One region of the Paenibacillus sp. FSL R5-0914 genome, then DNA from elsewhere that is predicted to be linked to it. Evidence: a T-box and tRNA genes for the amino acid it is inferred to sense, from the RefSeq annotation. Region 1 holds a T-box; the other holds one or more tRNA genes.
What was found. The T-box of region 1 lies ahead of trpS (tryptophan--tRNA ligase). A T-box ahead of a tRNA ligase gene usually reads a tRNA of that ligase, here a tRNA-Trp.
Positions count from the first base shown of each region.

Region 2: it has a tRNA-Trp gene. The T-box ahead of trpS (tryptophan--tRNA ligase) is inferred to sense a tRNA for this amino acid. The anticodon was not compared.

Region 1 covers NZ_JBBORH010000001.1:1,964,922-1,981,199, forward strand. Annotated here, with positions in the region: gene lipA (lipoyl synthase) at 1-201, shown strand, start outside; gene MKX60_RS08645 (YutD family protein) at 535-1,161, shown strand; gene MKX60_RS08650 (S41 family peptidase) at 1,289-2,728, opposite strand; gene MKX60_RS08655 (stalk domain-containing protein) at 2,749-3,933, opposite strand; gene MKX60_RS08660 (NAD kinase) at 4,091-4,894, opposite strand; gene ylbJ (sporulation integral membrane protein YlbJ) at 4,971-6,233, opposite strand; gene MKX60_RS08670 (globin domain-containing protein) at 6,646-7,029, shown strand; gene MKX60_RS08675 (DUF2225 domain-containing protein) at 7,066-7,776, shown strand; gene MKX60_RS08680 (hypothetical protein) at 7,869-8,099, opposite strand; gene MKX60_RS08685 (YycC family protein) at 8,096-8,287, opposite strand; gene MKX60_RS08690 (M3 family oligoendopeptidase) at 8,406-10,205, shown strand; gene MKX60_RS08695 (O-methyltransferase) at 10,567-10,977, shown strand; gene MKX60_RS08700 (alpha/beta-type small acid-soluble spore protein) at 11,127-11,357, opposite strand; gene MKX60_RS08705 (aldose 1-epimerase) at 11,560-12,534, opposite strand; T-box leader at 12,669-12,908, shown strand; gene trpS (tryptophan--tRNA ligase) at 12,970-13,956, shown strand; gene MKX60_RS08715 (hypothetical protein) at 13,958-14,146, opposite strand; gene MKX60_RS08720 (metal-dependent hydrolase) at 14,255-15,256, opposite strand; gene cyoE (heme o synthase) at 15,499-16,278, shown strand, end outside.
Region 2 covers NZ_JBBORH010000001.1:1,835,944-1,852,221, reverse strand. Annotated here, with positions in the region: gene MKX60_RS08235 (ABC transporter permease) at 1-2,393, shown strand, start outside; gene MKX60_RS08230 (MetQ/NlpA family ABC transporter substrate-binding protein) at 2,480-3,307, opposite strand; gene MKX60_RS08225 (methionine ABC transporter permease) at 3,379-4,041, opposite strand; gene MKX60_RS08220 (methionine ABC transporter ATP-binding protein) at 4,034-4,795, opposite strand; gene MKX60_RS08215 (ADP-ribosylglycohydrolase family protein) at 5,172-6,569, opposite strand; gene MKX60_RS08210 (nucleoside hydrolase) at 6,573-7,526, opposite strand; gene MKX60_RS08205 (ABC transporter permease) at 7,571-8,509, opposite strand; gene MKX60_RS08200 (ABC transporter permease) at 8,506-9,552, opposite strand; gene MKX60_RS08195 (ABC transporter ATP-binding protein) at 9,545-11,107, opposite strand; gene MKX60_RS08190 (BMP family ABC transporter substrate-binding protein) at 11,210-12,349, opposite strand; gene MKX60_RS08185 (AraC family transcriptional regulator) at 12,676-13,425, shown strand; tRNA gene MKX60_RS08180 (tRNA-Leu) at 13,559-13,637, opposite strand; tRNA gene MKX60_RS08175 (tRNA-Cys) at 13,652-13,725, opposite strand; tRNA gene MKX60_RS08170 (tRNA-Gly) at 13,738-13,812, opposite strand; tRNA gene MKX60_RS08165 (tRNA-Gln) at 13,819-13,893, opposite strand; tRNA gene MKX60_RS08160 (tRNA-His) at 13,915-13,987, opposite strand; tRNA gene MKX60_RS08155 (tRNA-His) at 14,028-14,103, opposite strand; tRNA gene MKX60_RS08150 (tRNA-Trp) at 14,140-14,213, opposite strand; tRNA gene MKX60_RS08145 (tRNA-Tyr) at 14,221-14,306, opposite strand; tRNA gene MKX60_RS08140 (tRNA-Thr) at 14,312-14,387, opposite strand; tRNA gene MKX60_RS08135 (tRNA-Phe) at 14,408-14,483, opposite strand; tRNA gene MKX60_RS08130 (tRNA-Asp) at 14,491-14,568, opposite strand; tRNA gene MKX60_RS08125 (tRNA-Met) at 14,595-14,671, opposite strand; tRNA gene MKX60_RS08120 (tRNA-Val) at 14,689-14,764, opposite strand; tRNA gene MKX60_RS08115 (tRNA-Glu) at 14,820-14,894, opposite strand; tRNA gene MKX60_RS08110 (tRNA-Ser) at 14,912-15,004, opposite strand; tRNA gene MKX60_RS08105 (tRNA-Asn) at 15,008-15,083, opposite strand; rRNA gene MKX60_RS08100 (23S ribosomal RNA) at 15,144-16,278, opposite strand, start outside.

The sequences.
Region 1 (16,278 bases):
TACTTGCAGCCTTCTCCAAAGCATTTGAATGTGGAGAAATATTATCCACCAGAGGAATTTGCGCTGCTTAAGGAAGAGGGATTGAAGCGTGGCTTTAGCCATGTGGAATCAGCTCCGCTTGTTCGCAGCTCTTATCGTGCGCATGAGCAGGTGAAATCTGCCGCTCAAGCTCGTGAGGAGCGCACGGTTTCTTCTAGTTAATTTTTTTGAAATAGTGACAAAGTCACAAAAAGGTTTTATTAAGGAGAGGGTTGAAGGAGCGATAGCATTCTGAAACACTCAGCCCATAGGTTACACATAAAAAAACGTTGATTTGAGTCATTGGAGAGAAATGTTGGAGCTGTAGGAGCGTAGCGTTCGCCTTTGTTGATTAATTTCACCGCTGATGCGGTTCAAATAGAAGAAATTAATCAACAACAGCGACCGAAAGCCCAATATTTCTCGGAAATGACGGCATAATCAACGAAAATACTTTCCTTCGAAAGGCAGGCGACAAAAGGTTTGATCGTTATAGGCGGAAAAGGCTACGAACTAATGTTAGATCATAAGGATGGTTGGAATCCGGAGGCGTTTCGCGGAAGATATAGCGAAGTGCTGGAAAGATACGACTACATTATTGGTGACTGGGGTTACAGTCAGCTGCGTTTGAAAGGTTTTTATCGGGACAACCACCCAAAGGTGAATCGGGATACAGCGATTTCTGGCATGGTCGATTATATTAATGAATATTGCAATTTTGGCTGCGCATATTTTGTGTTGCATAAGTTAAAAGAGGTACCACAAGAAGGTTTGTTCAAGGATATTCTGATCAAAGAAATACCAGAGCCGAGTGAGGAAGAAGATTCGGAGCTAGAAGCTGAAGATAATGATGGAGCGGCTATAGATAAAGAGCTCTCCTCTAAAGAAACATCATCTAAGCAAGGTTCGAATTCATCTGCTGCATTTAAAGAGATGACTTCTGCTAAGGATAGACCTCTGAGAGAACATCAAAGCCGAAATCACCGGGGTAAAGATTCGCAAGGGAAGAAATCCAAAAAGGAATTTCAAAGCAGACCACCACAAGGTCAATCCCAAAAACCCCAAAACACACAAAAGCCTCAAAATAATCAAAATACACAAAACACACAAAACACACAAAACATAGAAAATCCACAATCGTAACGATGAAAGCTGACCATAAGTAGAGTCCTTCTACGAATGAGACAGCTTTTTTCTTTTGAATAGATATGCACAAATAATAAAGGCAGCAAACCCCATCTCTGGAGAATTGCTGCCTTTTCTTATGGATTTATTTTATAGATAATTTCAATTGCTTCTGTGTAGCATTGTAACTCCATACGAGTGCCGGAAACTTCTTCTTAAAGGCATTTAATTCAATGTAGGTCTCACCATTCTGAGATAGCGCCTCTTTGGAGGAAAGCGTAAAGCCGGTAGATGTGCCTGTTCCGCTCTTTACGATGACCTTCTTGTTCTTCGCATCCCAGGTGATCTCGCCCTCGACAAGCGCAGCCAGCACCAGCGATGAAGCATAAGTTTTATCGCCCTGCTTCACAAGACCAACATTACCAGCAAAAGGAACCCCGTTGATATTTAAGATATGATGATCTCCGGTGACTTCTAAAGTCTTCATTCCAGCAATCTGCAGGGCAGTAATCAACTGTGCAGTTTTCCCTTTTACCTCAATATCCGGTGCGAGACCGATGTGATTAAAGTCTTCTTTTTTAGGTGTTAGATATTTCTGCGTGGTCAATTTCAGCATGTCGCCATTAGACACTGGAAGTAGGCTTTGAATACGCGCTTTGCCGTAAGAACGAGTGCCTACAACAGTAGCCAGCTTGTTGTCGCGCAGGGCGCCCGTAAGAGCTTCTGACGCACTTGCAGTGTATTCGTTGGTTAGAATTACGACGGGCACACCGATTTTGCTGCCACTAGTAATCGTTACAGGAGTTAACGCGCCACTTTGATCAGAGGTATACATCATGATGCCTTTATCCATAAAACTAGAGGCAATGTTGTATGCCGAATCCATGTAGCCACCCAAGTTATCACGTAAATCAAGCACCATGGATTTCATTCCCGCTGTACGCATCTTCTTCAGCATAGCGGCGAATTCTTCATCAGAATTCTGTGTGAAACCACTTAGCGAAATATAGGCAATCTTCGGACCAATGAGGGTTCCAAAAACGGAAGTCGAGTTCAATTCATTTCGGGTGACAACATAAGATTTTGTGACACCATTTCTGAGGATCAGCAGGGTGACCTTAGTGCCCGCGGCTCCACTTAGTTCCGAATCATCCGTTTCGTCAACAGGTATTCCGTTGATTTTGAGAATCGTATCGCCGCGTTTCAAGCCTGCCTTTTCAGAAGGAGAACCTGGAGAGATTTCTTCGATGTAGAGCTCTGTTGGCGTATATTGAAGTTTAACACCGATGCCAACGTATTCGAGATCAACCGCATGTTCAAATTGCGCCGCTTCCTCGGAATTGAAGTATTGGCTGTATGGATCATCCAGTGTGTTCACCATGCCGTCAATTGCTCCGCGAATCAAAATATCTTTATCTACATCTGAAAGATTATAGTTCTCCAATAGCTTCATTACTTCATTAATAAGATCACTGTTGTCTGTGGAAGCTTTAGCGGCATCTGCAGCGGAAGCCAGTGGAGCAAATGTAATAGATAAAGCTAGACAGCTGGTTAACAGTGCACTTATTATTTTTTTTGATTTCATGGAATCAAACACCCTTTTTATTAGGATTTCACAAGTTTATTGTAGATGCTATATGTGTCATCGATTGTCCATACACCAGTATCCGACTTGGATAGAATATAGATAAGGCCTTGCTCATAAGTCTCCTCTTCACTAGCTTCCTTGTCTTTGCTTTCTACATATATAGCAGCTTCTTTGGCACTGTAATAATAAATATTTGAAATGCCTGGAGTATAGGTAATATCATACGAAGCAAAGAAATCATCCAAATCTGCCTTGAGAGAGGAATCATATTCTTCTCCATATGAAGTCATCGTGGAAAGAACTGCTGTAGGATTCTGTTCGTTCATTGCTTGATAATACTTGCTAATAGTACCTTTGATGGCATCCGCATCGTTTTGAGGGATGTTGGCTGCTGGTTTTATACCTTGTTCATGAGTAAGGAGAACGGTCGAGCTTTGGGATTCCACGGATGAAATCTTCCAGCTTCCGTTCTTGCGGACCAGGGTATATACGTATTCATTCTCTGTATCTGGAGTATAAGTCCCACCTATTCTGCGTGAACTTTCAAGCGTATACACAGTGGCTTCGTCAGCTGTAATGTCGAGGATTTCCAAGCTATCAATAGTATTCTTTATGTCAAAAGCTTTAAAAGATTCATTGAGTTCGGCCACTGATTCCGTGTAAGAGTACTCCGGATCCATAAGGGAGTAGAAGCTAGTCGCTTTTTCTTCATTGAAATATTGATTAGACAAACGGATTAATGCTGTAATGGCTGCTTCGTCCTTACCTTTGGAGACAGGAGTAGTAATTTGTACACTTCTACTGGTAGAATTCCAGACAGCTGTGCCCCCGGTTGCCTCTGCGATAAAACGCAAAGGGATGTATGTAGTGCCGGCTGAGGAAACTGGTGCAGTGGTTAGTTTTTTAACGGTTCCGTTAACAGTAGCGCGGTTACTGCCAATTTTGAGGGTAATCGCAAGATTTGAACTTTTTCCTGTTACCGTTCCAGTTTTGGCATCCCAGAGAACTTGAAGTCCAAGCTTCTCAAAGACAACCCGGAAAGGTACAAGTACAGAATTGTTCGCTAAGTATGGGGATCCAGCGGTGAAGGAAACCTTACTTCCGTTAATATAAACATCAATTGGTTTCGATGCTGCAAAAGCCGGGACCGCAAGTATGAGGGCCAGTAGACTTATGCTTAAGAGGGATAAAAATCTTTTCAACAGTACTCTCTCCTTTTATGTAACTCTTTGTAAAATAGCCTCATTATACCATTTGGCTTCTCTCTCAGTCTATCAGTTGGTGTTAGTTTTGTCACACAAAAAAGCCGGAGAAATGGATATCTCCAGCCACTGAAAATCGTTGGATCGAAGGTTAATCTTAAACTAAAAAAGCTTCACGTACACGGTTCCAGAACGGAAAAGGACGGTACCTGGCGAAACTGACCTTCTTGTCCGATACTTGGCAGCGTACTGAAATCAGATCATCTACTGGGATATTGTTATGATCTATCGTGAGTAGTAAGCGCTGATCCTTACATGAAAGAATATCGCAATGGTGATGCTTCGGCAGTAGTAATGGCGACCCCATTGTTCGAAATACGCGGTTGTTAATTGAGGCGATTTCGGCAATCTGCAGCGCTTCTATAGATGGGTGAACCATGGCTCCCCCAAGGCTTTTGTTATAGGCCGTGCTACCAGAAGGAGTAGAAATACAAAGCCCATCACCCCGGAACATTTCGAAGGTAACATCATTGATGTCAACTTGAATCATTATAGTTCCATCTACCCCTTTAAGGGTAAATTCATTTAGGGCAATGTGGGACGAAGAACCGGATTTCTTGTGAATTTCCAGCTCAAGCAACGGATATTTCACGATACGAGGTTTCTGAGGCTCAGAATCCTCGGTTCCGCACATGTAGTCGATTAAGGTGGGTAGCTCTTCCGCTTGCCAGTCCGCATAGAAGCCTAAGTGTCCTGTGTGCACACCTACGAAGGCTAGATTGGGGATTTGATCGATAAAGGTATGAAAAGCGTGCAGCATTGTGCCGTCTCCGCCAATAGAGATGACGATTTCGGGAGACTCGGCATCCAGTTGCAGGTCCCGCTCCGCCGCCAGCTTGTGAAACTGCTCGGCAAGTTTGATTGATAGTTCATCACCGCGGTCCAGAACATAATATCTCAAGATGTACAGGCTCCTTTTGTATAATTCAGTCATACACCGATCATAATCAATCTTGACCCGGAACACAATATGTTAATCAACTTCGCCGTACCCATCGAATCATTGTCATGAATACAGGGATAAGCAGTGAGACTAGAATTGCAGCAGTTAATAATAGACTCAGCAGGGCGAGGCTTGCCGTGATCCCTGAGGCAGAAGGAGTAAAGGCAGCAGAGGCTGGTAATGATACCCATGTGGTAGACAGCCCTGTGTTCATCACAGGGTTCCAGAGCAGCAAGACCAATCCTGATGCGAGTATGGCGTGAATTAGCCGTGCAGTCAAAAATGGCAGATACCGCAGCCCGGTACCGTTCAGAATACTTGCCACCTGGGCATGTACAGATAATCCGCCCCAAGAGAGAATGAAGGCAGCTGCCGCTACCTTGAACTGAAGCGGGATGGAAGCTGCGGCTTCACCTGCTGAACGGGCACCGATTGTCACCTCAAAGAATCCGCTAATGAGAGCCTGAGCTAGTTCTGGAGGACCACCTACAAGGGACACAAGATGTCCGGTCATGTTAAAAAGGGAGGATAGGATACCGGCACGGGCTAGCAGTTCCATTAGCACATTGAAGAATACAACCAAACCGCCTACGACAATAATAAGCTTTAGCGAGGACTGGATTGCTCCCTTTAATAGCTCCCCAAAGCTCCGTCCATCTTTGCGCCGAGCCTCCTCCATGGCAAGAAGTGCTGCATGGATTCTTCCAAAACCTTTTTTGGCTGGAACAGAGAGGGCAGTAGAACTAGTTATGGATGGGTCTTGGGAGGGGGATCTCTGTTCTTTGCGTCCATGGAACGACATTAGCAAGCCAACAATCAAACCGCTCCCATAGTGGGCGAGGGCTAGGATGAGCCCCAACGATGCGTCTCGAAAGAAACCAACGGATACTGCACCTAACAGAAAGATTGGGTCAGAGGAGGTTGTGAAAGCGACTAATCGTTCGCCCTCTACTCTGCTAATCAGATTCTGTTCCCGCAGCTTAGCGGTTAATTTAGCGCCAACAGGATATCCTGATACATATCCCATCGCAGCGACAAACCCGCCGCTACCTGGTATACCAAAAAGAGGGCGCATCAATGGATCGAGCAGTGCACCGAAGAGATGAACGATCCCTAGGCCTAGCATGATTTCGGATATGACGAAGAATGGAAATAGGGAGGGGAATAACACATCCCACCAGATGGCCAGGCCTCGTAAGGCTGCGCCAAGGGATGCCTCCGGATGAAGCAACATCAGCAGCATACAGCCTGCCAATGTTAATCCCAGCAGTGGGCCGCCAATCTTTTTAAAAGTCATAATTAACGCCTCCTGATCTATGGTTAGATGTATGCGAAAAGAAGGACAAACAGCACAAAAAAAATAAAGGAAGCGGTTACATAATTCGGTGCTTTTTCGTTCGGAATATGATATTATGTAAATAAGAAATGCACCCTCTGTTACAAGAATAAATGGGATGGAGTGATGGCGATGAGCGTTGTAGCCGGAGTTCTCGTTTGTGCTTTTGTATATGTGATCCGGGTCTCTCTCGTCCCTTCAGGTGATGAAGAATTTCGGACCTACTGACAATAACCTCCAGGCGCTAAACTATAGTTTAGCGTCTTTTTTCTGCCGTTTAGGGGCACTTTCGACGGATATCCGAGCCGTGCTTTTTTTTGGTATAATAAAGTAAGAAACGTTTCATTAATATGGAAGAGAGCTGGTAACCTCAATGAATCCAAATGAGAGTATATATGAGAACCTAGGAGGAGCTGAGGCGCTACATCGTTTGGTGGAAGTGTTCTATGCCAAAGTGCAGCTTCATCCGCAGCTGGGTCCGTTATTTCCTGAAGACATTTCTCCTGTTCTGGAGAAGCAGTATCAATTCCTGACACAGTTTTTTGGCGGTGGCCCATTGTATTCAGAACTGCATGGACATCCCATGATGAGAGCAAGGCATATGCATATTCCCATTACTCCAGAACGTGCTGAAGAATGGTTGCAGTGTATGAAAGAGGCGCTTGAGGAGACCGGCGTAGAAGAGCCGCTACGTTCGTTCGTGCTTAGCCGTCTTGCAGGTCCCGCACATCATTTTGTTAACATGCCCCAGGAATAATAAGGGACAGGTTGATCCTGAAAGGAATGAGAGTACTTGCCAGAGTTAATACCCCTATATTCTATTAAGGTCAAATGTTGCAATTGTGAACATGAATTTTCAACCTCTCGCGTACGCCCTAGCCTAAAAAAGGCTATCCGCCGCGATGCTGATTTTTGCGCATATTACAAAAACGAGAATCCGGATTATTATGTTGTACGTGTCTGCCCGAGTTGTGGGTTTGCCTCTACAGAAAATTCAGCGGACAAGCTGACGGATCTGCAGCGAAAAGCATTTAATGAACAGGTAGGAAAACGATGGAAGAGCCGTGACTTTGGGGATAAACGAAGCTGGGAAACTGCACTTGAGACCTATAAACTGGCGCTTTTATGCGCTCAAAGTATTAACGATAAGGATCGAATTATTGCAAGTCTGCTTCATCACATTGCCTGGTTGTATCGATATCAAGGGAATACGGAACAGGAACAACGCTTTTTGCGCTATTCATTAGCTGAATATGTGAAGGTATACGAAAAAGACGGAATAGCTGGCAATGATGCCCGGCTCATGTATCTTATCGGCGAACTTAACCGGCGCATCGGAGAGTTCTCTGTGGCTGTAATGTGGTTCTCACGCCTGATTAATGATCAGAAGATTATGGATGCTGCGATGATTCGAGCTGCCAGGGAGCAGTGGGTTGTGCTAAGAGAGCAAATGCGCGGCGAAGCTGTAGATATTGATGCCGATGGATTGCCTTCAGGTTCTTAAAGCTTCACGAACAACAAAAAGCGCAGAAGAGAGTAATGCTCTCGTCTGCGCTTTATAAAAATGGTAAGATTGGGATTTAGATGACCTTCTATTTATCGGACTGCCCGATCGAATAGGAGGTAATCTCCGTCGTTATCTACAACTGTGGGACTGGCGCTGCAACATGGGAAGACAAGTAGTTTTTTCTTGCCGTCACGAACGATTTGCAACTCTTTTGGCTTCATAGGGAGAAGAACATTCTCCGAGTTGCAGAACGGGCAATACTGCACATACATATCGCCTAAAATAATGTCATAAGGCCAGGTATGACTAAAAGGAATCATTGTGAATCCTTCCCAGAAGGAGACTCTTCATTTCCATCCTCAGCTTGCGGTGAATTCTGCTTTTTGGATAGCTCAGCTATTTTTTGTAGCAAAATATGTTGGGGCATATGCATCAAGTGTTCCAGTGGAACGCCTAGTTGCTTGGATAACGTTATGGCTGTTTCCGGTGAAATTTGTAGTGGCTTCATATGGATGCCCTCCTAAAGTTTATCGGCTATGAATGTTCCGGTATCGTTATTCACTTTACCACGGTGTTAATTCAATTACAAAGAAAACGAAATGAGAGCAAAGGAATGGTGAGAAGACATGAAACAACCATTATCACTGACTTGGGAACTTGATTCCATATTTCCTGGAGGATCGTCCTCTACTGAGTTAGAAAGCTTTTTAAAGAATCTTGAACAAGATATTGCAGCCTTACAGGGTCTGGTGAAGAATGCTGTAGCTCCAACGGATGTTGAATCTACAAAGGCGCTGGACGAGGTTATAGAACTGCTTCAGAGCTGTTCAGGAAGACTTGTGGAGGTCTCTTCCTTCGCAGACTGTCTGGGCGCTCAGAATCAAATGGACAAAGGTGCGGTAAGACTGGCGGCTCGAGTGACAAGTATGCGTGCCGGATTCGAAGGCATTAGCTCACAATTCAGTAATGTGCTTCGTCAGACTACAGACAAGGTATGGGCAGAGTGGATGGCACGTCCGGAGATTGCTCCATTAACGTTCGTGCTGAGCGAGAGCCGTGACTTGGCCCGTGAGAAGATGAGTCCAGAGTTGGAAAGCTTAGCGCTAGAACTAGCCGTTGACGGATATCATGGATGGAGCGGGCACTATGATACGATTGTAAGCTCGATTAAGATCCCATTTGAGGATGAAGAAGGAACAAAGCTGCTCTCCGCAGGTCAAGCTTTTAACAAGCTGGATGATCCAGATCCGAAAGTACGTCAATCCATGTTCCATAAATGGGAAGAAGCATGGACCGAAGCAGCAGATAACTGTGCGGATACCTTGAATCACTTAGCAGGCTTCCGTCTGAAGCTCTATAAAGGAAGAGGTTGGGAAGATATTCTGAAAGATCCGCTAAGCATCAATCGTATGTCACAAGATACTTTGAATGCGATGTGGGACGTGATTACGAATAGCAAGCCTGCACTCGTGACCTATCTTCAGCGTAAAGCTAAGCTGCTTGGACTGGATGCTCTTTCCTGGGTAGATGTCGAAGCGCCAGTGGGTAAATCTTCAGGTAAAATCCCATATGATCAGGCCGCTAAAGATATCGTTACCCAGTTCCGCAAATTTAGTCCGAAGATGGCAGAGTTTGCAGAGCGTGCTTTTGATAATAACTGGATTGAGGTTGAGGATCGTCCGGGAAAACGTCCTGGAGGTTTCTGTACATCCTTCCCTGAGAGTAAGGAATCGCGGATTTTCATGACTTATAGCGGTACAACTTCCAATGTTTCAACCTTGGCACATGAGCTGGGACATGCTTATCATTCTTACTTGCTGGATGATCAACCTGTATTTAATCAGAACTACGCTATGAACGTTGCAGAGACTGCTTCAACCTTCGCAGAGGTCATTGTATCTGACGCTCAGGTTAAAGCCGCTGGCAACGCTGAAGAGAAACTGGCGTTGCTTGAAACGAAAATTCAAAACAGCGTAGCTTTCTTTATGAACATTCACGCTCGGTTCTTATTCGAGACTCGTTTTTATGAGAAACGTAAGGAAGGCCTTGTAAATGCTGAGGAGCTGTCTGAATTGATGGTGGAAGCACAGAAGGAAGCCTTCTGTGGGGTGCTTTCGGAATACCATCCTCATTTCTGGGCTTCTAAACTGCATTTTTATATCACAGATGTGCCGTTCTATAACTTCCCTTACACCGTTGGCTACATGTTCAGCACAGGCTTGTATCGACTGGCTCTGCAAGAAGGAGCGTCCTTTGCAGACAAATACGATAGCTTGTTGCAAGATACTGGTGTGATGACTTTAGAGGATTTGGTACTTAAGCATCTGGGTGTGGATCTTACGAAGCCGGACTTCTGGCAAGGCGCTACAGATCTGATTGTAGCTGACATTAATGAGTTCTTGGAGATGACGGAGCAATTAGTTTGAAAAAGTCTAAACTAAGACAAATTTAGCGGTAGAAAAAACAACAATTTTTCAGCATGAACACGCAAAAGTCCCTGATACAGGGGCTTTTTTTAATGATAAAATGTCGAAAAATCACGATTTATAAAAAGAAATATGCGATTAATCTATGGATTTCGCGCATCTATAGGGATAATAACCCAATTTTGCCGAATAATGTTGTTTGCCATTTGTTAGTAACCTATAATGAGTCTTAAGCCTTATATAAGGCACGCTAGAGTCCCACTTGGCTGAACTCACAAAAATAAGCAAGCGCTTACGAAGTCAGTTCTGCGAAGTGCACTCAAATCAAGCTATGCTCACAAAACTTTTAGGAGGAGAAGTAATGCTTAAGACGGAACAATTATCATTAGCGAGACAGATGGATATGGTGTTTAAGGAGCTGCAGGAAGAATTATCGGGATTAACTTCTGGTACGGTTTTTGTGCAAATACGAAATAACATGATCGGAAAATTCGGGATACGACATAATCCTCTTTTTGGGCGAAGCGGGGGATTCACTGATGCAAAAGAAGGGATGACAGATGGACAACAGTCTTCTTTTCGACTAATGGCACTGGAAAGCCTGAAATACAAGCGGCGTTGGACGCATGGTGAGATTTCTTATGAATTCGCCATTAGACAGGGAATGGTGATTGTAGATGCTACATTGGAGTCCAATTATAATATGGCGAATCTAATGATTCGATCACCTCGTAATGCCTTTGCTGAAAGTTCCGAACAGTTTTTTGGTTAAGCGTTGTTTACATAAAATTTCAATAATTGTGAAAATCAAAAACCCTCCCACAGCTTCAGAAAGAAGTGTGAGAGGGCTCGAAAGCTACTCGACTTTAGGCTTTATGCTTGATATCGCCCTAGCCGGATAAAACACTTAAGATAACGTTGTTACTGACGACCAGACAGTTGTTGTTCTGCCAGTTGTACTAGACGTTTAGTGATGTAACCGCCCAGAGAACCAGTTTCGCGAGAAGTGTAGTTCCCGTAATAACCGTCAGCTGGGATCGTTACTCCAAGCTCCTGTGCTGCTTCATATTTCAACTGTTGCAATGCCGCAGTTGCTTGAGGAACGACCAGGTTATTGGAACGGCTGCTACGACCTTGACCTGCTTGACCCATGTGTGTCACCTCCTTCGCCCGTTGTGAAGATAGTATGAGCGCTAAGAGGTTAATTCATGCATCACTTCGAAAGGTTTTAAGGATGGTAATTATTAGTGAAATAAAAGTGAGGATAGAAATCCTTTATTACTAGGGATTACACAAAAAAATCGGTCTTCCCTTACGTAATCGCAAGGCAAGACCGATATAATGTATATCTGCTTTAAATCTCAGGATAGATCATTTCCAGCACGGTGGATAGATTCTGACTCTGACCGGGTTCTACCGTTAAAAGACCTGTGAAGGAAGCATCCTCGGATACATTCGGTGCATTCGCGAGCCATGTATAGGGCTCAATACACAGAAATTGATCAGCCGGTCCTTTGGTATATAGCACCCAGTGACGGAATAGATTCTCGTCAGCAGTATAACGAAGGCCATAACCATCATCGCGTAATAATAAGGCTTCTACAGGCTGTTTTTCTCCAATACGTAGAGCAGTATCAAAATTAGTTCCCTGCATGTTCATTCCGGTGTTCAAGGCTTCCAGATCACCAAGTGGAATCAGATTGCCGCTAGGGAGCAATTCATCGTTCAGTTCATAAATACTATTTACTGGGAGCTTAAGATTCCAGCGCTCAGGTTCTCCATCAATCATAAACCAGGTGTGATAACCGATCCCAAAAGGAATTCGATGATCTCCAAGATTTGTAACCTTTAAAGTTTGGGTAAATCGGGCTTCCTGAAGCCTAAACGTCATTTCGAATTTAAGTGGGATAGGGAATTGCTCCATCCAGTGAGGATCATCTTCCGTTCGGAATTCAGTAGTGACCGCGCAACCATCCTCATCTTCTTCAATATCGCTGACACACCAAGCCTGAGTTCGGTGTAGACCATGAATATGATTGTCATTAGCGGTATTCTGGTCAAATTGATAACTTGTACCCTCGAACTGAAATTGGCCCTTGCGAATTCTTCCGGGTGGAATTAATAGCGGCATGCCAAAATGGTAAGGTTTTTGCATAAAGAAAGCTTGATCGCTTTCATCAGGCCGCCGTAGAATTTCCCGTTGTTTCTTGACATCAAACAATGAAATCACGTTATTTCCTAGTCGCGGCAAAAGCGTGACTTCCAGTTCACGGCTGTGCAAAATATAAGTATCATAACCGCCCCACTGCCCTTTGGTCACCTGTTTCATGAGATATGCTCCTTTATCGTAACTGTAATCGAATAGAACATGGATAACCTTATCATAACAGATTTATACGGTAGTGGTTAAGTGATTTGACAACTTCTCTTTATGGTTCTATGATGAAGGCATTAATTCATGATGATAATGTGATGACGGGGACAAGTAGGCAGGTATTGCACCTTCAGAAAGCCGGTGGTTGATGCGAACCGGTAGGACAAACCTGATGAATGGACCCCTGAGCGCCGAGCTTGAACGGGAGCTAAATGCCCTAGTAGACCGGCCGGATCTTCCCCGTTAACGGAAGACTAAGGCTGTTTTCTTCTTGTCTAAACAAGATTAAGCAGCGAATAAGGGTGGCACCACGGTCTCACGTCCCTTGCGGATGGGGCTTTTTTTGCGTTCTCGGAAACTTAGAAATGACATCAAACGGAGGTCTATATTATGAAAAAAGTAATGTCAGGCATTCAGCCAAGCGGTTCACTTACACTGGGGAACTACATTGGAGCACTGAAAAATTTTGTGAAGCTGCAAGATGATCATCAATGTTTCTTTATGGTTGTCGATATGCATGCAATCACTGTAGCACAAGATCCTGCGGCACTTCGTGAGCAGTCAGAGTCCGTAGCGGCCCTCTTTATTGCAGCAGGAATTGATCCTGCACGTTCTAATGTCTATATGCAGTCGCACGTGCCACAACACGCTGAACTGGGCTGGATCATGACGACACTTACAGCAATGGGCGAGCTGGAGCGTATGACCCAGTTTAAAGATAAATCATCAGGTAAAGATTCTGTTGGCGCTGGTTTATTCGTCTATCCTTCCTTGATGGCAGCAGATATTCTTGTTTATAATGCGGATCTTGTGCCAGTTGGAGAAGATCAGAAACAACATTTGGAGCTGACTCGTGATTTAGCTGGCCGCTTCAATAATCGTTTTGGCGAATTCTTTACCATTCCGGAGCCGTACATTCCAGAGGTGGGTGCACGTATTATGTCTCTGGATGATGGCACCAAAAAAATGAGCAAGAGCAGTGCTAACGCAGGCAGCTACATTGCTCTGTTAGATTCACCGGACGTAATCCGTAAAAAAATCAGCCGTGCAACGACTGATTCAGGACGTGAAGTAATTTTTGATCCAGCTAATAAGCCAGAGATCAGTAATTTGATGAGTATTTATTCCGAATGTTCTGGAATGACACTGGGGCAAATTGCCGATCGTTATGAAGGGCAAATGTATGGCGGCTTTAAGAAAGATCTTGCTGAAGTGGTTGTAACTACGCTTGAGCCTTTACAACAAAGATATAATGAAATTCGTAGCTCGGGTGCGATCACAGATATTCTTGCAGAAGGTGCTGATCGTGCGCGCATTGTTGCAACAGAGACGCTGAATGGAGTTAAAGAGCGAATGGGATTTCTGCCAGCTCGTTAATCTAATCAACGCTTAGGCTTTCCTGTTTGCGTCTGATCTTGGCCTTGAGGATAAATCCCCAGCCAATATTCATAACACAGAGAAATCCGAGCAGAAGTGCCAACCAAAAGCTATAACTGATCGCGATTGAAGCGGCAGTAAGAATAAGAATAGAAGAACAAGCGAACCAAAGTGAAAGTCCTTTACCCATTAAGAGAGCCTTCCTTTCTATGTCTGCTAAAATGAATCCCGGAGTATGATGATAATACTCCGGGATTTTTTGTGATTATAGAATAGATCTCTGCGTAAGTCTACAGTTTCATCGTAAAGAACCAGGGTCAATGGAAAATCGTTTGTCGAGCTTCTCGCTGCTAAGCCAACCTACATAAGTATTTAAAGGTCGATATTGATTGTCCATCACTAATACAGCCACAAATGGGTATTGTTTGCGATGTAAATAACGTACGTCCCCCCAGCGAACCATATATCCTGAAGGAAGTTCCTCGACTTCGGCTACTGCATAAGAGGTGAAGTATAGAAAGGACTGAATATCAGGGTGCGACTTGGATATCTCCACAGCGGGATGAGTCGAGCATACAGCATGTTTGAACCATTCCAGTCGGTTATTGACTAACTGCCCAACATCATAGCTACCATCTTTTTTCACTTTTACTACGTTCCAGCGCTTTAGTGAAATTGTAGGGATTACAATATAACGTTCGCCGGCACTATGATGTAAATCCTTAAGCTTAATATTACGCGTGAGACGTGCGTGAACGACGGTTCTCCAAATATAATAAAGAATAGTACAGGCATACAGCGTAATAAATAAAGGTTGCGGTGGAACGATACCGGTGATCCAGAGAAGGATGGCTGCGATATGGCTACCAAATATAAATGGATCAAAAATGTGGATGATGTTCCATGCAATCCATTTCTCCGTGAATGGACGTGCAGCCTGAGTGCCATAGGTATTAAATAGATCAGAAAATACGTGAACACCTACACCAATGAAGCTCCAGAGCGCAATATGGCTTAGAGCTTGGAAATCAGTAAAACCAAATAAGGGCCCTAACACGAAGGAAATCAGCGCGGGCCACAGAATTAGAAAGGGTAGGGAATGTGTGATTCCTCGGTGATTTCGAATATACATTGCATTGTCCTTCAGTCGAAGCGCAGTATCGGCATCAGGAGCCTGAGAGGCGAGCACTGTTGCCAGCATAACAGCCCCGGCCAGTTTCGGATCAGAAGCAACGATGGGATCAACGAAGGAAAGCCCAGCTAAGCCTAGGCCCATAACTAAATGTGTAGCAGTATCCATTGGTCAGTTCTCCTTTGTTGTTCGGAAGTTCTCTATTTAATAATTACCCAAATACAGCTCTGGTTATTAAGGGGATTGAAATAAATACAAAATAAATATTGTCACGTAATTGTCGAATTCATGAACTTACTGTTCCATGACTGTCAAAGTCTTCACGGGTTTGTTATGATAAAGTTAACAGCGAAGTTAAAAAAACTTCGGTTAGAACGTTACATGTTCGTTTAGAAGGAGGATCATTAGGTGTGGACAATCATATAACATTTCAAGCTTCTTCCGACTCTGCAGCCATGTCTGCAAAATCTCCACCGGAAGGTGCTAGCTGGCGTGATTTCATTGCAGTAACAAAACCCGGTATTATCCGATCTAACCTTATTGCGGCCTTTGCGGGATATTGGCTGGCCTCGGGTTGGGATGTTCATTACGGCAGATTAGTTCTGACTCTGCTCGGTACAATGCTGGTTATGGCTTCAGCCTGCGTTTTTAATAACTATTTCGACCGGGATCTGGACATGAAGATGGAAAGAACCCGTGAACGGGGGCTTCCTACAGGACGACTGAAACCAAACACTGTATTATTATACGCCATTGGGCTTGGTATTGCAGGTTTGATCGTGCTGTTTGCTTTTTCAGGTATGCTTGCCGGTCTGTTTGGAATTGTTGGCATGTTCGTTTACGTAGTAGTATACACGCTTTGGTTGAAGCGGACATCAACATGGAGCACCTCCGTAGGTGCGATTTCTGGAGCAATGCCCCCGGTAATTGGTTATGTTGCGGTTTCAGGAACGGTTGATCTAGGCGCTTGGCTGATCTTTGCCATGTTGTTTCTATGGCAACCCCCTCACTTCTGGGCGTTGGGCATTAGACGTAAAGAAGAATATAGAGCGGCAGGATTTCCATTACTACCTGTAGTTAAAGGAACGCGACGTACGAAGTTTCAGATGATTCCTTATGTAGCCCTTTTGCTGCCTATTCCAGTGTTAATGTACGCCTATGATTACGCAGGCATATTTTTTCTAATCATT
Region 2 (16,278 bases), 130 kb from region 1:
GTATTAACCAATCGATGCAACGCGCACAAATGCAGACTACCGGTAGTGATTATCATGGAAGCTTCAAATATCTGAATCCTGCCGAGTTGGAGAAGCTGAAGAATCAGCCATCCATCAAAGAGTATGGTGTCTTTCTTAACGTTGGCGATATAAGCACTAGTCTGTTCAAGAATAACCGGGTAGAGGTCCTTCGAATTGACGAGAATTTTGCCAAACACGGATTTATCAACTTTATAGCTGGCGGACTGCCCTCCCAAGAGAATGAAATCGTCCTAAATACTTGGGTGCTAGACTTGCTTGGAGCAAAACATGAGTTAGGTCAGAGTGTGAAGCTGAATATAGACACGGGTGAAAAAGTCATAAGTCAAGACTTTAAGCTCTCCGGATATTACGAAGCTGATCAAAATTTGGCGATGTCAGGGTTGGCTTTTGTATCAGAAGCATTTACACAGAAGAACATTTCCCATATTGACCCGGACATCTCTGAAGCAACGGGTTCTTATGTGAACACCGCAGGCCTGGGGGTGATGTTTAACAATTCTTATAATATTGAAAAGAAGGTACAAAAGATTTTGACGGACACTGGCCTAGATGTGCCCTATGGTGTAAATCCGGCTTATACAAGTGTCTCTCTCTCCGAGAATCTAATGAATATCGTTCCTTATGGAATTGTCATTCTTATCACAATGCTGAGCGGCTATTTGCTGATCTACAATATCTTTTTTATTTCCGTCGTTCGGGATGTGAAATTTTATGGGCTGCTAAAGACCATCGGTACCACACCTCGACAACTGAAAAAGATCATCTCGATTCAGGCGCGCTCACTTTATCTCGTCGCGCTCCCCTTTGGATTAGGGTTGGGATATTTGCTCGGTCTACTGCTTCTCCCCATGGCGACCTCAATTTCAAGTAGTTCTACCGATAATGTCTATTCTGTTAGCCCGTGGATATTTATTGGTGCAGCAGCATTCTCGTATATAACAGTTTGGATTGCCGCAAGCAAGCCAGGCCGGATGGCCTCGCGAACCTCGCCGGTAGAGGCTGTAAAATTTGCCGGAGTCAGCAGCGGTGGAAAACGGAAAGCCAAAAAATCAAAACATGGCGCAAAACTTCACAACATGGCGTTCTCCAACCTGTTCAGAAGCAAAAAAAAGCTGATCTTGATGCTCTCTTCACTCTCCTTGAGTATCATCTTGTTCAGTACCATTTTCACAGTAATTTCCTCACTGGATGTGAATAAATATCTGGGTGCCTTTATCTCCGGTGATTTTGTGGTTCAGAATGAAGTTCTAGTCAGTATTACAGGGCCTCGAGACGGTGATCCATATAAGCTTTCAGAGGAATTCGCCAACAATCTAAGTAAAATTGACGGTGTAGAAAGTGTTGATAAGGTTTACCACAGATATGTTCCATCTCCTGTCGATGATGCTGTCCGGGCTATTTTGGAACCAACGGTAGCTGCTGACCCACATCCTTATCTTCTCTCCACCTTAGATAAGGGGGGGATGGTTAACATTAATCTATATGGATTAGATCCAGGCTGGTATGATCTTGTGGACAAAGATATTATCGAAGGTGAGTTTAATAGGCAGATGTTTTCTTCAGGAAAGTTTGCGCTCATTACCGAGGCCAGTTTATTAGAAGAAGATAGCTACCGCACCTATTATCATTCTGGAGATACAATCACTTTCGGGAATTCGGGGAAATCTTATGAAGTGATGGCGGTATTAAAATATGATGCAGTATATGCTGCGACAACAAAATCTTTCTCTATATTAGGTTACAACGCCTTCCTCCCTGCTTCGGAGCTGCAGAAGGAAATGCCGCAAGGCACAGATCCAGCCAATATTGTTACAGCCACACTACATGTCGATCCAGCTAAAATGGATTTAGTAGAACAAGCAGCCAAGGCTCTAACAGATTCGACAAATGAATTATCCTTGAAATCCAGGGAGGATTACAAGAAGGAGCTCGGTGGATTCATTCGCATTTTTCAAACCGTTGGGTACGGGCTTAGCCTGGTAATTGCTCTAATCGGGGTGCTGAATTATATCAACACTGTACTCACCGGGGTAGTCTCACGCCGCAATGAATTTGCCATGCTGGAGAGTATTGGCATGACCAAAAAGCAGCTAAAACGTATGCTGATCCTTGAAGGACTCTACACCGTGCTGCTAACCGTCCTTATAACCTCAACATTAGGTGTATTCCTGACCTATAACCTTTCCAAAAGCATCACGGAAAATATGGCCTTTATGGTATTTCAGATGAGTTGGCTGCCTTTTATCCTTACTGTTCCTGTTTTATTAACCATCGCTTACTCAGTAACACTAAAAGCTTATAAAACCTTATGCCAAGCATCGATTGTGGAACGGCTGAGAGAAACCGAGTAACAGGGAGCACATCATTCCTTATATAAAAAAAGGCAGGCCTACGATTATCGCTGGGCCTGCCTTCTGTTTATAGATCCATGTTGTTCTTATTTAAAAGCAGGCAACGCGATATCCGCATAGTTATCTTCAAGGAATTTCTTCACTTCTGGTCCGCTAATCCGTTTAGCTAGCTTCTGGATCGCATCAGAGTCCTTGTTGTCTTCACGCGCAACCAAGGTGATCGTGAATTCAGAATCCGCGCCTTCAGTAATCAGTGCATCTTTCTTTGGTGTCAATCCAAGCGGGCTGGCATAAGCCGGAGTCATTGCCACTAGATCTCCATCATCCAGCATACGGGCCAACATCAATAGATCTACTTCCTCAAACTTAAAGTTTTTTGGATTCTCAGTAATGTCTGCTTGTGTAGCCTTGATGCCTACACCTTCTTTTAGCTTAATCAAATCAGCTGCAGCGAACATTTGTAAAGAACGGCCGATATTTGAAGGGTCATTAGCCATTACTAGTGTTGCGCCTTCCGGCAGATCCGCAACATTCTTGTAACGTTTCGAGTATCCACCGTAAATAGCGTCATAGACAGGCTGTACCTCTACTAGATTGGAGCCTTTGCTTTCATTAAATTGCTTCATATAAGGAACATGTTGGAAAAAGTTAGCGTCTACCTCTTTATTCGCCAAAGCCTCATTAGGCTGTACATTGTCAGACAGCACAACGATTTCAAGATCAATGCCATCTTCCTTCAGAAGTGGCTTCACAATATCCAGAATTTCCGTCATTGGTGGAATCAAAGTAGCAATCTTTAATTTCGTTAGCTCATCGCTACCTTTTGCAGAATTGTTCTCGGCTGCTTTATTAGAGCCACAACCCGCTACGACCAATACCATTAACATAAGCACAACTATCATTGATTTTTTCATTACTACAACTAACCCCCAGTTTATATGTTTAACCATTTTGTATTACAAAATTTGATGTACGGGTTGAACGATTAACGTTTATCTAACAGCCGTGAGATCGTACCTCCTGTGAATTGAACCAACTGAACCAATACAATCATCACAACAATCGCATAGATCATCACTTCAGTCTCAAAACGCTGATATCCGTAACGGATCGCGAAATCTCCAACCCCGCCCCCTCCAACAACCCCCATTACGGTCGAGTAAGAGATAAAACTAATGGTGGAGGTAGTAAGTCCGAGCACTAGACCCGAACGAGCCTCTACATACAGAAACTTAAAGATTAATCCCAGCTTCGAGGCTCCCATAGACAACGCCGCTTCTATAACTCCTTTAGGAACCTCCAGCAAAGACTGCTCCACCAGACGAGAGTAATAAGCAATGGCAACAATGGATAACGGAACCGTGGCAGCCATTGTTCCAATCGCAGTTCCGACGAGGAAACGAGTGACCGGAATGAGTGCAACCACAAGCAGCAGGAATGGAAATGAACGGATAATATTTACGATGCTGTTGAGTACCAGTGACAATGTTTTATTCTCATAGAGCTGCCCTTTTCGGCAAAAAAACAACAACGTCCCGAGTGGAAGCCCCAGCAGCAGTGCGGCACCAACAGAAATACCGACCATTATAAAAGTTTCTCCGATCGATTCCCACATCTGTGCCTGATATTGAAGTACACTATCAAACATGCGTTTCCCCCGCTTTACCCAGAATTTGATCCCGGTAAGATCCAGTACGGACTGCAGCAGGCCGGAAATCACCATCTTGGCGTGAGAATGAATCTACGATTCGGCCATTTTCCATCACCGATACGTGAGTGCATATGCTTTTGACAACATCCATCTCATGCGTAACAATCACTACCGTAACCCCAAGGCCCCCATTAATATGCTTCAGGACGTCTAGAATATCCGCAGTTGTTCCTGGATCTAGTGAGGATGTTGGTTCGTCACATAGCAATAGTCCTGGACTGTTCGAAAGCGCCCGGGCGATCGCCACACGTTGTCGCTGTCCTCCACTTAGCTGTGCGGGATATTGCTCTGCCTTATCAGCCAATCCGACAAAATCGAGACATTCCTTCACCCGCTTCATCCGTTCACGCTTCGGCACCCCCGCCAGTTCCAGAGGGATCGAAATGTTGCGGCTTACCGTGACGTTATTGACCAGATTAAATTGCTGAAAAATCATCCCAATCTTTTCCCTAGCTTTCCGTAGCTGTTTACTCGGCATTTCGGTTAAATTATGCCCTTCTACGGTAACTGTCCCTTGATCCGGCTTTTCCAGCAGATTAATCAATCGTAGCAGCGTGGATTTCCCTGCCCCGCTTTCACCAATAATCCCGTGAATCGATCCCTTCTTCACATCAAGCGATACATCATCTACCGCCTGATATGTGCCGTCCTTCAGCTTGAATCCTTTACTCACCCGACTCAGCGATAGGATTGCAAACTCCCCCTTCCTTTCCGTTTATTCTGAAACCTTCTAAGCCAAGGTTTGTACTATAATTATTTAAAAACTGTTTTACTAAAAATCTCTTTAAATAATAAGGCATTTTATGTTCTGTGTCATCATTTTTATTTTAATAATATATCAGATTAAAAGGATTAAAGAATAAAAGCCCATTATATCGGACTATTTTCACGTGCTTATCTCCCAATAAATGACTGAGCTTAATCCCTCTTCAAATCAGGATTCTCCTGTTACCTAACTCCTAAACCCGCTGTTACATCTATTTCAAGAACTAGATCGCCACGAAAAAAAAAGGATGTCTAAGCTCGATAGCTTAAGACATCCTTTCATTCTTTTCGTAATCCTTGATCTAAGACTTTTCGCCAAGCTCTCCTCGAATCTTCAAGAAGACCTGATAGCTGCGCTCCGCGCATTCCGAAATCGCTATCGGATGAAAACCAGGTAGATCCGCATATAGCGTATCATGGAGCGGTTCAATCCACGAAGCCGGCAACACACTTGCTCCAAGCTTCGCTCCCATAATAGAACCCACTGTAGCACCATTACAGTCTGTATCCATTCCTCCGTAAACGGATGTAACGACCGCTTTTTCAAAATCATTCCCGCCATAGACCAGCGAAGCAGCTACAAGAGCAGCATTATTATTGGTGTGCACCGCATCATAGTGGCTGAATGTATCCCAAATCTTACTTACCAACTCACGCTCACTTTTGGCCTTCTGCGCAATATCTATACCTCGTAGAACGTCACTTGCCAGGCGACTAGTACTAGGGATCTCACTAAGACCAATCTCAAGAATACGCTCGTTATCTTTTTCAGCAAAAGCAGCCGAAATCATCGCCGCATTAAACATCTCACCATAGATTCCGTTCTTCACATGTGAAAAAGAAGCATCGCGCCAGCCTAACTCCGCTGCAAGCTCAGGATGGCCTGCTGCACCATAAGCCAGTCCATCTGCGCGTATAGCCGCACCAATCCACTCCCGGTATGGATTTAAGTGCATCCGCACTCTTTCCTGCCGCGCCAGCCAATCCGCAGGCTTCTCACCATGCAGATGAGACGTTTCCTGCGCAAAATTCATATACGACTGTGTCTCTGCCGTACATACCTGGGCGTATGTCAGATGTTTATGCCAGAGCTTCCCGATATCCCAAGAATCCCAGCTCAGCCCCTTTTGCTCCAGCAGCATAAGGCCTAGAACCGTGTAACGAATATCATCATCGCTCTCCATAAACTTAATAGTCTCGCTGGTACTCGCATACGTCCAATCACTTAAACCAAGACCATATTCTGCCTCTGCCCGTGAATGCCCAGGCGTATAGCCAGTAATAGGCCATGCATCGGCACCCCGGAACCACAGCTCAATATTCTCCCAGCCCGGACGTCCATCTTTACCGTAGAGGTAGTCCCAATACTCCAATGGTTTGCCAAGTGCGCAACCGACGCTTCTACCTAGCCAAGCTCCGTAGAACTTATCTCTCCATTCTGCTTCGCTCCAGTCAGCCTCAAGCTTGCGTGGACCTTCTGGACGAAGACGACGAATCTCCTCCAGTGAAGACGGCTCTTCATAAGGAAAGTCCTCAGCAACCGTGAGCTCCATCAACTCGTTGTATACCTGCATCAGCTTAATCTCATCGGCACCTGCAGCAGCTAGTTTATCCGCGAAGCCTTCAATCTTGCAGCCTTCTTCTCCACGCTGAACCAATTCAAACTGAACCGTCTCCTGAAGTCTCTCCCATCCTGCCATAGGTTAGTTCCCTTCAGCCGCAAGCAGCTCTTGATCTAGCTTTTCCAGTGAATCAAAAATCAACTTCATAAATGCTTCCCGGTCTACTCCCACCAGGACTTCTACATTCGCTGGGCGATCCGTCTTCTTTCGTTTGTCTGCAACCGTCATTCCCCGCGTCAGCTTACCTTCTGTCTCTACCGTTACATATAGATGCTCGGATTCAAACAGTTCTGGGTGCAAGAGCCAAGCTACGGCGCATGGATCATGCAGTGCACTACCGACATAGCCCATTTTCTTTCCGAAGATCGAATAGAAATCTAACAGTTCTCCGACCATAGTGGACACTGGCCCACGCTCTTTCAATGCTACGATCTCATCTTCGAAAATGGCTGCCTTATCGGTCACATCCAGACCACTCATGGTAATCGGAATACCCGATTCAAACACGATACGAGCAGCTTCAGGATCTACATAGATGTTAAACTCCGCAGTAGAGGTTACATTTCCATAAGAAATTCCTCCGCCCATCAGTGAAATCTTTTCAATTCTTTCCTTAATCTCTGGATAAGCAGTGATTAGCAGGGCGATATTTGTTAAAGGAGCCATCGGTACGAGCGTAATCTTCTCCTCCGAAGAACGGATAATATTCAGCATGAATTCCACAGCGCCTTCTTCTACAGGCCGGAATTTACTTGGTGGCAATAGTGGGCCGTCCATGCCAGATTCACCATGCGCTTCCTCACCTGTAACAAGCTTGCCGAACAGCGGACCTGCAGCCCCTTTGGCTACAGGAATATCAGCATTCACAAAGCTGATCACTTTAAGTGCGTTTTCTGTGATTTTATCGAGGATCTGATTTCCACCAACCGTTGTAATCCCGCGCAGATCCAGCTTCTCCGAATTTGCTATTGCAAGCAGGATAGCGATTGCGTCATCATGCCCTGGATCGCAGTCAATAATAATAGGTGTTCGCATAGTCATTCACTCCTTAGTTGTATAAATCCTCGTTACTCTTATCGCTATTTCACTAGCGGGCTTTTAAGTTTTTTATTCTTTTTCCGTGTCTCAGATACGGCATAGATCACTAGTCCAATTACCGTTGCTACATAAGGAAGCGTCGCGATCAGTTCTGCAGGAATCTTCAAGACCTGTAGCGCATTCGACAAGGCGTCTGCCGTACCAAATAATAGAGAGGTCAGCGCCGTACCCACTGTCGTACTTCTCCCCATAGACTCTGCGGCAATCGCAATCCAGCCCCGACCAGCGATCATATCGCGAGTGAACAGTGACAGGTAACCCATCGACATGTAAGCTCCACCCAAACCAGCGAAAAATCCACTAAGCAGCAAAGCCATATACTGTATTTTCACAACACTTACTCCCACAGATTGAGCCGCATGTGGATTTTCACCCACTGAACGAATGCGCAGACCAAGCGGTGTACGGTTTAAGAGATAGTAGACAACAAACACAGCAATAATAGATACATACGTCAAAATGTGATGTCCTGATAGAATAGGCCCCAGCATTGGAATGTCCTTCAGTAAAGGAATCTCTACACTAGGTAGCACTTTACTCGCCAGAGAAGTAGAAGAACCCTTGTCTCCACTCAGCAGATAAAGAATAAACACGGTTCCTCCTGAAGCGAACATATTAATAGCTACACCGCCGAGAATAATATGTGTTTTAAATTTCAGTGTGAAAAAAGCTAATATTCCAGCGATCAGTGTTCCGGACATCACAGCCCCAAGTAAACCTACCCACGCACTATGCGTGTAGCTGCTTACAATGACACCGGCTAACGCCGCGACAAGCATGATGCCTTCCATACCAATGTTGATGATGCCAGCCCTATTAGAGATTAACGCTCCCAAAGCGGCGAATAGAATCGGTGTCGTCACTCGAAGAACAGAAAACGCAAAGTCAGTCGTAAAAATTACATCAAACAAGCTGTTCACGCTTCCTTCGCCTCCTTCAAGAGCATCCGATTTTTCCAGAACTTCAGAAATTGCTCAGCCGAAATCAGAAGAATGATAATCGCCTGTATAATAGAAATCATCTCTGAAGGTACATCCGATAGACGTGCCATCATGTCGGCTCCGATCCGGATATATGCAAGGAACAATGCAGCGCCGATTACGGATAGCGGATTATTCTTGGCTAACATCGCTACAAGAGCACCATCTAAGCCATAACCTGGTAACGATGTCCATTGGAATCGATTGTACATCCCTAGCACTTCTACGGAACCACCCATTCCCGCGATAAAACCAGCAATCAAGTGAACCAGTATAATAACCTTCGCGGTCTTCATGCCTGAATAACGTGCAAAGTTCCGGTTGATGCCTGTCATTCGCAGCTCATATCCCCATTTAGTCTTGTATAGGAATAAATGCGCTGCAATAATAAGCACGATAACGATAATAAGTCCGGTATGAATACGGGTGCCAGGTACCATTTTACTCAGCAGTGCCGTTTTCTCGAATTTGTAGGATACATTGGCAAATGCTTTTGCATCACGTAAGTGATAGTTCAGTAGATATAAACCTACTCCAAACAAAATATTATTGAACATCAAGGATGTAACCAGCTCATTAGCATTCCATTTGGCTTTGAGGATCCCGGGTATTGCCGAGAGCAACGCACCAACAATAGAACCCGCAGCAATAGCTACGATCGGATGAAGCCACCCATCCAGCGTTAAATGAATAGCCAACACGGAAGTTACGACACCGGAGAAATAGAAAATCCCTTCAGCTCCCAAATTGAACATATTTGCCCGGAACAACAAGGAAACTGCTAGCCCAGTGAACATGAGCGGAATGGCCATCTCAATCACATTACCGATATGACCTTTACTGGATAGCGGCTCAAATAGGAATATCCCAATCGTCTTCACCGGCTGATTGCTGACCAATGAGATGATCAGAAAAGCAATAGCGAGTGCAATTACGATTACTGCCGATGTTCGAATGTATTCAAAATATTTTACTTTAAACATGATTTACGGCCCTCCTGATTTGCTCCTCGTCCTGTCGATGAATCCCTAGCATATAAAGCCCTAATTCTTCTTCACTAACCTTGGAAGGCTCCTCGAAAAAGGCAACAATCTTTCCTTCATACATCACTAGTAGACTATCGCTGATCTCCAAGATCTCATTTAAGTCTGCTGACACTAGCAAAATAGCGCAATCGTCTGAGCGCAGCTCCAACAGCTTTTGATGTATGAACTGCGCCGCGCCTATATCCACGCCCCTTGTCGGCTGCTCTGCAATTAGCAGTTGCGGTTCTGTAGAACACTCTCTAGCTACGACAACCTTCTGCATGTTACCACCTGATAACATACCTATTGGCTGAGAAGGTCCCGAACAGCGGACTTTAAATTCTTCTACAAGTGATACTGCAAGCTTGGCAATTCGTGATCCATTTAAAAAGGGACCTTTATTCATAGCTTTTGTACGATACTGAGTGGACAGCAGATTATCCGCTATGCTCGCATCACTGGCTATCCCTTGATGCATCCGATCCTCTGGGATATAGGAAACGCCTAGCTTACGAATATCTAAAATATCCGATTCACGAATATCTTTTCCCTTCACTAGCACAGAGCCTTGGCTTGAGACCCCTCTTAGGCTACCCGTAAGAGCCTCAATGAGCTGTGTCTGCCCATTCCCTTCTACACCAGCAATCCCGATAATTTGTCCCCCGCGTACTGCAAAGTTGATATCTGTTAGCAACGCTTTGCCGTGTGCATCATTTACACCTAAGCCCTGCACAGTGAGTACCGGTTCCCCAATAGACAGAATCTCCTTGTCATATTTCAACACGACGTCTCTGCCCACCATAAGGCGTGAGATTTCTTGCTCCGTAACGTCCTTCGTTTGGAAGACACCTTCACTACGTCCACTACGCATGATCGTAATTCTGTCACAGATCGCTTTAACTTCTTTCAACTTGTGTGAAATAAAAACAATCGTATGACCCTGCTCTCTTAACTGCTTAAGCTCCCGGAACAATTCCTCTGTTTCCTGTGGGGTCAACACTGCGGTCGGCTCATCCAGAACGAGGATTTTTGCACCACGCAGCAGCGCCTTCAGAATTTCAACCTTTTGCTTCATACCAACCGTGAGATCCTCCACTTTTGCTTTTGGATCCACTGCCAGATTGTATTTCTTCGCAGTCTCTTCGGTCATGCGTACAGCTTCTGCATAATTGATGCCGACGCCCTTACGAGGTTCCATGCCCAGCACCATGTTCTCTGCTACTGTAAAAGAAGGGACCAGCATAAAATGCTGGTGAACCATACCAATCCCTCTATCAATGGCATCCTGAGCAGATTGCAGCTTCACTTTTTCACCCTTGATAAAGATTTCACCTTCACTAGGCTCTTCCATGCCGAACATGATCTTCATTAAAGTTGATTTACCAGCGCCGTTCTCGCCCGCAATCGCATGAATTTCTCCCTCACGTAAAGAAAAATGCACGTCTTTATTTGCAACGACACCATTGGGATACACCTTGGTAATTCCCCGCATTTCCAGCAGAGCTTTGTTCATAGGTCTCAACGCCTTTCGACTTGGAGGTCTGCAAAAATATACAGCTGGAATTCTTCTAAAAGAAGAATCTCCAACTGTAGGTTTATCACTTTATAGCTATACTTAAGGCTTAACTGCGTTACGAATGGCTTCTACTTCAGAGGTTTCCATTCCCATCGCGTTATCTACTGTAATTTCTTTATTGATCAGCTTTTGCTTCACTTCTTCAACTTTAGCCTGAAGATCGGCAGGAAAGATATTTTTATAGATTTCATTCTCTGCAATGCCTACACCATCATCTACAAAGCTCAACACATCACGTTTACCCATCTCAAGTGTACCGTCTTGTAATCTCTTCACGGCACCCAGAATAGCACTATCAATCTTTTTAATAGAAGAAGTAACGATCAAGTTTGCTTTTTCGCTATCTGTATCGTTAAGCAACATCGCCTGATCGGAGTCTACACCGATAGCATATTTCTTCTTCTCCTTAGCTGCGTCAAAGATTCCAAGACCTGTGCCCCCAGCCACGTTAAAAATAACGTCCACACCGGAGTTATATTGAATCAGCGAAAGCTCCTTGCCTTTAGCCGGGTTAACGAAATCACCAGCATATGATACTGCGACCTTCACATCAGGATCAACATATTGAGCGCCCTGAATGTAGCCTACCAAGAAAGCGTTAATTCCTGGAATGTCCATGCCGCCTACAAAACCGATCACATTCTCAGGATTAGCATTTTCCATATCCGATTGTGTAGCTAGCGCCGCTACAGCACCTGCTAGAAAAGATACTTCATTTGTTGCATAAGACATGTTGTACATATTCTCTGGTGCTTCATCTATATCGGTATCATAGTTAATGAACTTTTTGTCAGGATATAATTCAGCCGTTGCATTAAACATCTCTGTAATTTCCGATCCGCCAGAAATAATAACATCCCAGTCCTCAGCGGCGATATCGTTAAACGTAGGCTCCCATTTCGTTTTATCGACACCCATTTCTACAACTTTTGTTTCTGCACCCAGCTCATCCTTAACCTTTTGCAAACCGCTATTCGCAGAGTCAAAGAAAGATTTATCTCCAAGCGTTCCTGGAATCAGAAGTACAACTTTGAGTTTATCCCCTGAACCTGTTTCTCCACCTTCAGCTGCGTTAGATCCTGCATTCGCGGAAGATCCATTACTCGACGTATTATTTCCACAGGCTGTGACCATTACCATTACTACTAGTAACAACAAAGAAAGAACTTTCTTATTCATTTTTCTATTCCCCCTATTTATAGTTGGTTAGTAATTTGAGAGATTCTCCTTCTTAGTCCGTTGTATATTTCACGATTTAGATGGAAACTCTCATTTTTCATGTAACATTGTCAAAAATTTAATGATTTTAACGAATACACTCAAAAAAAGAGAGAAAATTATAATTTTTACGAATAATCCGACTAATTTCCGAACGAGATGGCCAGTCAGGTTGCTAATCTTCGGATTTCTTGATACGATCATATCAAATATTAATGAAAATAATTATATGATTTCGGTCATAATTTTGTGCGATTCGGCTAAAACATAATTATTGGAGGCTCATCATGGATCGTGTTCTATATATTGTAAATGCAGCACATGAGGTTAATACCTATATTCCACCACACCAGCATGAATGTTATGAACTAGTCTATTATTTAAACGGATTAGGAACTACCAATGTAGGTTCGCGAAGTTATCATTTTCGTTCTTCTTCATTCGCGCTGATACCACCCAATCATAAACATGACGAGAATCATCGCGAGGATGCTACTATACTATTTGTAGGCTTCCATTCAAATCACCCAAATATGGAGAATTTGCAAGGCGTATATGAAGATGATAAAGACCATACTGTTCTACAGATCTTGCTTCGAATGAAAGCAGAGTTTACGCGCAAACAAGATGGATTCTCTGAACTATTGAACCTTCAAATGAGCGAAATCACTGTTCATCTGATACGGCTTCTTAGCGCCTCTGGGTTTCAATCACCAACGGAAGACAGAGTCCAATATGTTCTAAACTATATGAATGAGCATTACCGCCATAAGCTATCGGTCGCAACACTTTCAGAGATGTCTGGATACAGCTATGATCGTTTCCGCCATTTATTTAAAGAGCGATTCGGTTCTTCACCTCTGCGCTATCTACTATTGAAACGTCTGGATTATGCAAAGTCTCTCTTGCAACATACCCAAATGCATATCTCTGAAGTATCAGCTGCTGCTGGGTTTGTGAATGACGCCCAATTCTGCAATATGTTTAAACGTGAAATTGGTCTCACCCCACGAGCATTCCGACTAAGCAGTCAATAAAACAACATTCCACACAAAAAGGCCGTTGATTAGAGACGCCTCTAATTCAACGGCTTAAGAATAAAAGCTCAAAGACAAAGAAAAAAGGTTTGTAAAGTTGCTTGTATAAGCAACTTTACAAACCTTTTTGATATACCGGCGAGAGGACTCGAACCTCCACGGTTTCCCTCTCGATTTTGAGTCGAGCGCGTCTGCCATTCCGCCACGCCGGCACATATGAACTTAATGGAGGCGCCACCCAGATTTGAACTGGGGATAAAGCTTTTGCAGAGCTTTGCCTTACCACTTGGCTATGGCGCCATATGAAAACTTTGGAGCGGACGACGGGAATCGAACCCGCGACCCTCGCCTTGGCAAGGCGATGCTCTACCGCTGAGCCACGTCCGCATAAAATGGCTGGGGATATAGGATTTGAACCTATGCGTGACGGAGTCAAAGTCCGTTGCCTTACCGCTTGGCTAATCCCCAATAACATTTTAAAATAAAAGGGGCGACTGATGGGTCTCGAACCCACGAATGCCGGAACCACAATCCGGTGCGTTAACCACTTCGCCACAATCGCCATATTAAACTAATATTGTTGCTGTTCTTCTTAAAGTAAATGGGGCGACCGATGGGACTTGAACCCACGAATGCCGGATCCACAAACCGGTGCGTTAACCCCTTCGCCACGACCGCCATATTAAACTTTAGAGAAAGACTTTAGATAAAGATTGGCAGGGGCAGCAGGAATTGAACCCACACCAACGGTTTTGGAGACCGTTGTTCTACCTTTAAACTATGCCCCTAAAAAAATGGTGGGGGATGATGGATTCGAACCACCGAACACGTACGTGAGCAGATTTACAGTCTGATGCGTTTGGCCACTTCGCTAATCCCCCAAAGATGGTGCCGGCGAGAGGACTTGAACCCCCAACCTACTGATTACAAGTCAGTTGCTCTACCAATTGAGCTACACCGGCATATTAAGTTGTATACTATATGGTGGCTCGAGACGGATTCGAACCGCCGACACGAGGATTTTCAGTCCTCTGCTCTACCGACTGAGCTATCGAGCCAAGAAAATGGCGGAACCGACGAGATTCGAACTCGCGATCTCCTGCGTGACAGGCAGGCATGTTAGGCCAACTACACCACGGTTCCAAAAGATATAATTACTTGATGAAAATTGGTTGCGGGGGCAGGATTTGAACCTGCGGCCTTCGGGTTATGAGCCCGACGAGCTACCGGGCTGCTCCACCCCGCGTCGTTCTTAAATGAATATGGTGGAGGCTGAGGGGATCGAACCCCCGACCCTCTGCTTGTAAGGCAGATGCTCTCCCAGCTGAGCTAAGCCTCCGTAAACAACAATTGTTATTGTACCAAAGTCCACTATGTAAAATCAAGTGAAAATTTGGTGACCCGTATGGGATTCGAACCCATGTTACCTCCGTGAAAGGGAGGTGTCTTAACCCCTTGACCAACGGGCCATACTAAGTAAAATTTGTGGCGGAGAGAGAGGGATTCGAACCCTCGAGACGCTTGTGGCGCCTACACGATTTCCAATCGTGCTCCTTCGGCCAAACTCGGACACCTCTCCATATGGCTCCCCGAACAGGACTCGAACCTGTGACAACTCGATTAACAGTCGAGTGCTCTACCAACTGAGCTATCAGGGAATATTCATACCAGGCTTGATGCCTGAAAACTGAATCCGAATTGAATTTGCGTTTTAAGTATAGGATAAGCCCTCGACCGATTAGTATTGGTCAGCTCCATGCATTACTGCACTTCCACCTCCAACCTATCTACCTCGTCGTCTTCAAGGGGTCTTACTAATTGGGAAATCTCATCTTGAGGGGGGCTTCACGCTTAGATGCTTTCAGCGCTTATCCCGTCCGTACGTAGCTACCCAGCCATGCTTCTGGCGAAACAACTGGTGCACCAGCGGTACGTCCATCCCGGTCCTCTCGTACTAAGGACAGCTCCTCTCAAATTTCCTGCGCCCACGACAGATAGGGACCGAACTGTCTCACGACGTTCTGAACCCAGCTCGCGTACCGCTTTAATGGGCGAACAGCCCAACCCTTGGGACCTACTTCAGCCCCAGGATGCGATGAGCCGACATCGAGGTGCCAAACCTCCCCGTCGATGTGGACTCTTGGGGGAGATAAGCCTGTTATCCCCAGGGTAGCTTTTATCCGTTGAGCGATGGCCCTTCCATGCGGTACCACCGGATCACTAAGTCCGACTTTCGTCCCTGCTCGACTTGTAGGTCTCGCAGTCAAGCTCCCTTATGCCTTTGCACTCTTCGAATGATTTCCAACCATTCTGAGGGAACCTTGGAACGCCTCCGTTACTCTTTAGGAGGCGACCGCCCCAGTCAAACTGCCCGCCTGACACGGTCCCCGTACCCGATTAGGGTACTAGGTTAGAACCTAGATACGATCAGGGTGGTATCCCAACGGCGCCTCCACCGAAGCTTGCGCTCCGATTTCTACGGCTCCCACCTATCCTGTACAGATCGTACCCAAATTCAATATCAAGCTGCAGTAAAGCTCCATGGGGTCTTTCCGTCTTGTCGCGGGTAACCTGCATCTTCACAGGTATTAAAATTTCACCGGATCTCTCGTTGAGACAGCGCCCAAGTCGTTACGCCATTCGTGCGGGTCAGAATTTACCTGACAAGGAATTTCGCTACCTTAGGACCGTTATAGTTACGGCCGCCGTTTACTGGGGCTTCGGTTCATAGCTTCGGGTTACCCCTAACCACTCCCCTTAACCTTCCAGCACCGGGCAGGCGTCAGCCCGTATACTTCGCCTTGCGGCTTCGCACAGACCTGTGTTTTTGCTAAACAGTCGCTTGGGCCTTTT